DNA from 2 places in the Streptomyces sp. NPDC050161 genome. Region 2 is predicted to be linked to the other one. Evidence: riboswitches for the same ligand, from Rfam matches in the RefSeq annotation. Region 2 holds a riboswitch; the other holds the start of a gene.
The links. Region 2 has a riboswitch for cobalamin ahead of ACIBK8_RS01285 (ribonucleoside-diphosphate reductase subunit alpha). Riboswitches for the same ligand answer to the same signal wherever they lie in the genome.
Positions count from the first base shown of each region.

Region 1: linked by a shared signal. The riboswitch ahead of metE (5-methyltetrahydropteroyltriglutamate--homocysteine S-methyltransferase) and the one ahead of ACIBK8_RS01285 (ribonucleoside-diphosphate reductase subunit alpha) in region 2 are both predicted to bind cobalamin.

Region 1 covers NZ_JBITJM010000040.1:14,095-17,547, forward strand. Annotated here, with positions in the region: gene metE (5-methyltetrahydropteroyltriglutamate--homocysteine S-methyltransferase) at 1-2,108, opposite strand, end outside; cobalamin riboswitch at 2,278-2,461, opposite strand; gene ACIBK8_RS34795 (MFS transporter) at 2,511-3,453, opposite strand, start outside.
Region 2 covers NZ_JBITJM010000001.1:289,581-293,033, forward strand. Annotated here, with positions in the region: gene ACIBK8_RS01285 (ribonucleoside-diphosphate reductase subunit alpha) at 1-1,530, opposite strand, end outside; cobalamin riboswitch at 1,688-1,848, opposite strand; gene ACIBK8_RS01290 (hypothetical protein) at 1,965-2,183, shown strand; gene mctP (monocarboxylate uptake permease MctP) at 2,215-3,453, opposite strand, start outside.

The DNA.
Region 1 (3,453 bases), on a different contig from region 2:
CGGGCGACCTGCATGTGGGAGCGGGCGGCTTCGAGGCTGATGACGTCCGCGTCGAGGTCGTCGATGGCCTGGACGATGTCGCCGAACTCCGCGTAGCACATGTGGGTGTGGATCTGGGTGTCGGGGCGCACCCCGCCGGTGGTCAGCCGGAACGCCTCGGTGGACCAGGCCAGGTAGGCGGCGCGGTCAGCGGCCCGCAGCGGCAGCGTCTCGCGCAGCGCGGGCTCGTCGACCTGGATCACCGAGGTGCCGTTCGCCTCCAGGTCGTTCACCTCGTCGCGCAGTGCCAGCGCCACCTGGCGTGCGGTGTCGCCGAGCGGCTGGTCGTCGCGGACGAAGGACCAGGCGAGCATGGTGACAGGGCCGGTGAGCATGCCCTTGACCGGCCGGTCGGTGACCGACTGGGCGTACGTCGTCCACCGGACCGTCATCGGCTCGGGCCGCGAGATGTCGCCGGCCAGGATCGGCGGCCTGACGTAGCGGGTGCCGTAGGACTGGACCCAGCCGTGCCGGGTGGCGAGGTAGCCGGTGAGCTGCTCGGCGAAGTACTGGACCATGTCGTTGCGTTCCGGCTCGCCGTGCACCAGGACGTCGATCCCGGCCTTCTCCTGGAAGGCCAGTACCTCGCGGATCTCCGTCGCGATCCGCTCCTCGTACGCGGCGGAGTCGATCCGCCCGGCGCGCAGGTCGGCGCGGGCCGTGCGCAACTCGGCGGTCTGCGGGAACGAGCCGATGGTGGTGGTCGGCAGCAGCGGAAGCCCGAGGTGGGAGCGCTGGGCGGCGGCACGGTCGGGGTACGGCGCCGAGCGGTGGACGTCCGCGTCGGTGACGGCGGCGGCGCGGGCGCGTACGGCCGGGTCGTGGGTGAGGGCGGAGTGGGCCCGGGAGGACAGGTCGGCGCGGTTCGCGGCGAGTTCGGCGGCGATGGTGTCGGTGCCCTGCGACAGGCCCCGTGCCAGCGTCACCAGCTCCGCGGTCTTCTGTTTGGCGAAGGCCAGCCAGCGGACGATCTGCGGGTCGATGTCGCGTTCGGCGGCGGCGTCGAGCGGCACGTGCAGGAGGGAGCAGGACGCGGCCACGTCGACCCGGTCGGCGAGGCCGAGCAGGGTGCCGAGGGTGGACAGCGACTTCTCCAGGTCGTTGATCCAGATGTTGCGGCCGTTGACCACTCCGGCCACCAGGCGCTTGCCGGGCAGCCCGCCGACGGCCGCCAGCGCGTCGAGGTTGGCAGCCGCCGCGTCGGTGAAGTCGAGCGCCAGGCCGTCCACCGGCGCCTTGGCCAGGACGGGCAGGGCGTCTCCCAGGCGGTCGAAGTAGGAGGCGACCAGCAGCTTCGGGCGGTCGGTGAGCGCACCCAGATCGCGGTAGGCGCGGGCGGCTGCGTTCAGTTCGGCCGGCGTGCGGTCCTGCACCAGGGCCGGCTCGTCCAGCTGCACCCAGTCGGCGCCCGCGGCCCGCAGGTCACCGAGCACCTCGGCGTAGACGGGCAGCAGCCGGTCGAGCAGGGTCAGCGGCTCGAAGCCGGCGTCGACGCCGGGCGCGGGCTTGGCCAGCAGCAGATAAGTGACCGGGCCGACCAGGACCGGGCGCCCGGTCAGGCCCAGCGCGGCGGCCTCCTTGAACTCGGCGACCTGCCGCGTGGAGTCCGCGGCGAAGACCGTATCGGGCCCCAACTCCGGCACCAGATAGTGGTAGTTGGTGTCGAACCACTTGGTCATCTCCAGCGGCGCCACCTCCTGGTTGCCGCGGGCCATCGCGAAGTAGACGTCAATGGGGCATCCCCTGCTCGAACGAAGCTGAGAGCTTGGGGAAAGGTCGGCGGCCACCGCGCCCCGGTGGCGGGCGGGGATCGCGCCGACCATGACGCTGGTGTCCAGCACGTGGTCGTAGTACGAGAAGTCGCCGGTGGGCACCTCGTCGATGCCGGCGTCGGCCAGCTGCTGCCAGTGGTGGCGGCGCAGCCCGGCCGCCGTGCCGCGCAGCGCGTCGGCGCTGACCTGGCCCTTCCAGTAGCCCTCGATGGCCTTCTTCAGTTCCCGGTGCTGACCCTGGCGGGGGTAGCCGTGCACGGTGGCCCGTGCTGCCGCGGCTGCGGACTTGCTGGTCACGGAACTCTCCTTCGCGAGTGTCTCTCCATGCGACCCCGGTGTGGTCACGGGCGCGAAGGGTGCCGAACCCGGCGGACGGCGCCCAACGCGCCTGTGCCCGCCTGATTACGTACGCCGACCCGCCCACGAGGTCACCGGGATCACCGCGCACGAGGCCGCGCGCGGGCAGTGGCAGGTCTTCGGACTCACGGGCACGTCTGCCTCGGGCAGACACCTACTGGCCGTCGCTTCCCGGCCCCGTTCGGGGCCAGTGCGTATGACGGCGGTCGTTCCCGTTCACCGCTGCGGGGCAGTCCCGGATTCCCACCGGGTTCCCTCTTGCGACGCGCCTGCCTGGCGGACAGGGCGAACCAGCTGCACCGCCCAGCCTATGGGCTCGGCCGGGGATCCGGACAGTGCCGATCAGATGCCGGAACGTGAGGTGGGACACCCGCTGCCCGGCAGCAGTCCGACGAGCAGGCCGGCCAGTGCCGCGGCGGTGCCGGTGGCGACCACCGCGGGCCAGCCGCCCGCCGCCCAGGCCAGCGTCCCGCACAGCGACCCGAGGGCGATCCCCAGGAAACGGAAGGTGAAGTAGAGGGTGTTGAGACGGTTGTGGATGGCCGGTTCGAGGGTGAACAGGGCCGCCTGACAGGCCGCTTGGCTGCCCCAGACACCGACGTCCAGGACGATCACCCCGGCGGTCAGCCACCACAGATCGCCGCCGCCCGGCAGCAGGAGCAGCCAGCCCGCGATGACCAGGCCGAGCAGGGCGGCCAGCGCGCCGCGGCGGCCGATGCGGTCGGCCAGCCGCCCGGCGTACGGGGAGGCGAGCGCGCTGGCCGCGGCCACCAGGCCGAACAGACCGATCCCGGTCGGGCCCAGCCGGAAGTGCTGCTGGAGCAGGAACGTCAGCGTCGTCCAGAAGGCGCCGAACGCGATCCCCACCAGCGCCCCGGAGACCGTGATCAGCCGGACCAGCGGGAGGGTGCGGAAGAGCCGCGGGAGTGAGGCGAGCGTGGCGCGGTAGGGGGCGGTGCCGGTCGCCGGGACGGACGGCAGCGCCCGCCGCAGCACGAGGACGAGCAGCAGGGTGAGCACACAGGAACAGCCGTACACGGCGCGCCACCCGGCGAGTTCGGCGAAGGAACCGGAGTAGGCGCGGGAGGCGAGCACCCCCACCAGCAGCCCGCCCTGCACGGTGCCGATGATGCGCCCGCGGCCCGTGCCCGGCTTGCCGGCCCCGCCGTCCGCCCGGTCGGCCAGGGCCACCGCGAGCGGCGTGACCAGCTGCGGGACCGGCGACAGCAGGCCCACGGCGAAGCTCGCGACGATCAGGCACCACACCGAAGGGGACACCGCGCAC
Region 2 (3,453 bases):
GTTGATGTCCACGACCCGGTCGAGGAAGGCGACGGCGGTGCGGACGGTGGCGTCCAGCCGCTCCCAGTCCATCTCGCCGTTCTCACCCAGGTGAGCCGCGAGGTTGACCGACCCGAGGTTGCAGACCGCGGTCTCCCCGTCGTCCGTCACCTCCAGGATCTCGGTGCACAGGTTGGACGAGTGCACGACCTTGCCGGGCTCGGCGGTCTGGTTGGCGGTGCGGTTGGCGGCGTCCTTGAACGTCATCCAGCCGTTGCCGGTCTGTGCGAGGGTCCGCATCATCCGGGCGTAGAGCACTCGCGCCGGGATCTGCTTCAGGGCGCGGCCTTCGGCCTCCGCCTTGCGGTACGCGGCGTCGAACGCGTCGCCCCACAGGTCGACCAGTTCCGGCACGTCGGACGGCGAGAACAGCGACCAGTCGGCGTCCGCCTCCACCCGGCGCATGAACTCGTCCGGGATCCAGTGCGCGATGTTCAGGTTGTGGGTGCGCCTGGCCTCCTCGCCGGTGTTGTCGCGCAGCTCCAGGAATTCCTCGATGTCCGCGTGCCACGTCTCCAGGTAGACGCAGGCCGCGCCCTTGCGCCGGCCGCCCTGGTTCACCGCGGCCACCGAGGCGTCCAGGGTCCGCAGGAACGGCACGATGCCGTTGGAGTGGCCGTTGGTGCCGCGGATCAGCGAACCGCGCGCCCGGATACGGGAGTAGGAGAGGCCGATGCCGCCGGCGTGCTTGGAGAGCCTGGCGACCTGGTGGTAGCGGTCGTAGATCGAGTCCAGCTCGTCCAGCGGCGAGTCCAGCAGGTAGCAGGAGGACATCTGCGGGTGGCGGGTGCCGGAGTTGAAGAGGGTGGGGGAGGAGGGGAGGTAGGACAGCGAGCTGGTCAGCCGGTACAGCTCGGCGACGTCGTCGAGCGCCGCCGCGGAGTCGTTCTCGGCGAGGCCGCAGGCCACCCGCAGCAGGAAGTGCTGCGGGGTCTCGATGACCTGGCGGGTGGTGGGGTGCCGCAGCAGATAGCGCGAGTGCAGGGTGCGCAGACCGAAGTAGCCGAAGCGGTCGTCGGCACCGTCCGCGAGTGCCTTCTCGACCAGCGCGTCCAGGCGGGCCGCGTGGCTGCGGACGAACGCGGCGGTCCGGTCGGCGATCAAACCTTCGCGGTGGCCGACCTCGACGGAGGCGGAGAACGCCACGGAGCCCTGGCCGGCGGCCTCTTCGGCGATGGCGAGGGTGAGCAGCCGCGCGGCGAGCTTGGAGTACTGCGGCTCGTCGCCGATCAGGCCGGCCGCCGCGTCGATGGCCAGGGTGCGCAGCTCGGCCTCGTCGGAGCCGGGGTGCCGGCCGCGGAGCGCGGCGGCGGCCACCTTGCCGGGGTCGGTCGCGGTGAGGTCGGCGGTCAGCTCGGTCAGGGTGCGCAGCAGGGCGGTGCCAGGGGCGTCGTCGGCGTGCTGGGGGCGGCCGTCCGCGGTGGGGAGCGTGGCCGCATCGGGCGATCCGGCCTCGGCGGCTGTCGCGGACTCCGTTGGCGCGATGGTCACGTGGTGCTCTCCCTCACTCGGCGGGGGCCGGGAGGGGCGGTGCGCGACGGCCGCACGCGGGCATACGGCACCCCGGACACACGGGGCGCGGGCACACCGCGCGGCGTCCACCGGCCCATCCCTCGGGGCCCGGACGTATCGACGTCCACGCCGATGGCGGCGCGGGCGTACTGTCGGCAGGTCTTCGGACTCACAGGTGCGCACGACAGGCGGTGAAGCGATGTCTGCGCATACGTACACCGTTGCGGGACAGTTCCGGACTCACACCGGATTCCCCTGCGGCGACAGCGAGCACGAGCATACATGTGGGGGTGCCACCTCGTGCGCACCCCCACATCTAGTGAGTCGTGTGTGATCGCGCGGTGTCTGTCAGTGGTCCCCGCTATCGTCGTTCCCACGTTCCCCGCACTGCGACGACAGCAGGAGGAGGCCCCATGACCGCGCTCGCCGACCGGCCGCACAGCACGCTCACCGACTACTTCGAAGAGGCCGCCCGGATAGTCGAGCGGGCGGAGGAAGGCGTGCGGCTGGAATTCATCGGCGGGGTAGAGCTGACCCCGGGCGGACGGCCCGCCGCGTCCGTCCCAATACGGCGACGGCCCGCCGTGCCCGCCCCCATACGGCGACGGGCCGCCGCGTCCGGAGGGACGTGACGGCCCGTGCGGGTGCCGGAGAGAGCCGGGGTCAGTGGCCGGTCGCCGAACCCACTGCTGTGGGCGGCAGTTCGGAGTCGGCGGCCTTGTCGCCGACGTCCGCGGTGTAGTCCCCGGGGCTGGTCTCGTCGACGCCGTCAGGCGCCTTCAGGGCCCGCAGGACGAAGGTCAGCACGACCGTCACCAGGACGTTGAGCACGATCGCGGTCAGGCCGATGTAGCCGATCTGGCCGATGCCGGGGATCTCGGCGTTGGAGCCGCCGAAGTGCGCTTGCGTCGGGCTTGCCACGCCGTACGCCGCGAGCGTGCCGTAGACCATGCCGACCGCCCAGCCGGCCAGCAGCGCCCAGCGGTGGAACCAGCGGGTGAACAGGCCGCCGACCAGCGACGGCATGGTCTGCAGGATCCAGATGCCGCCCAGCAGCTGGAAGTTGATCGCCACGGTCTTGTCCATGCCCAGGACGAAGATCAGCGCGCCGACCTTCACGAGCAGTGAGACGAGCTTGGCGACCTTGTGCTCCTGCGCCGGGGTGGCGTGCGGCTTGATGAAGTCCTTGTAGACGTTGCGGGTGAAGAGGTTGGCCGCCGCGATGGACATGATGGCGGCGGGCACCAGCGCGCCGATCCCGATCGCGGCGAACGCCACGCCGGAGAACCAGCTCGGGAACATGTCCTCGAACAGCTGCGGGATCGCCAGCTGCGCGTTGCCGTGGGTGTCCGTGCCCGCCTTGATCGCCATGAAGCCGAGCAGCGCGAGGAAGCCCAGCATGAGCGAGTACAGCGGCAGGATGGTGGTGTTGCGGCGGATCACGTTGCGACTGCGGGACGACAGCGTCGCGGTGATCGAGTGCGGATACATGAACAGCGCGAGCGCCGAGCCGAGCGCCAAAGTGGCGTACGCCCACTGGTTGTTGGGGCCGCTGGCCAGCTCACCGCGCGGCTTGCCGGTCGGCCCCGGCTCGGCGAACGCCTTGCCCGCCGCGTCGAAGATGGCGTCGAAACCGCCGAGTTTGATCGGGATGTAGATGATGGCGACGGCGATGACCAGGTAGATCAGCCCGTCCTTGACGAATGCGATCAGCGCCGGCGCGCGCAGGCCCGATGAGTAGGTGTACGCGGCCAGCACCGCGAACGCGATCAGCAGCGGGAGGTCCTTGACGAACCAGTTGGTGTTCTCGCCGCCGCCGACACCCATCACATCCAGGACGGCCTGGATGCCGACCAGTTGGAGGGCGATGTACGGCATCGTCGCCAGGATGCCGGTGAGCGC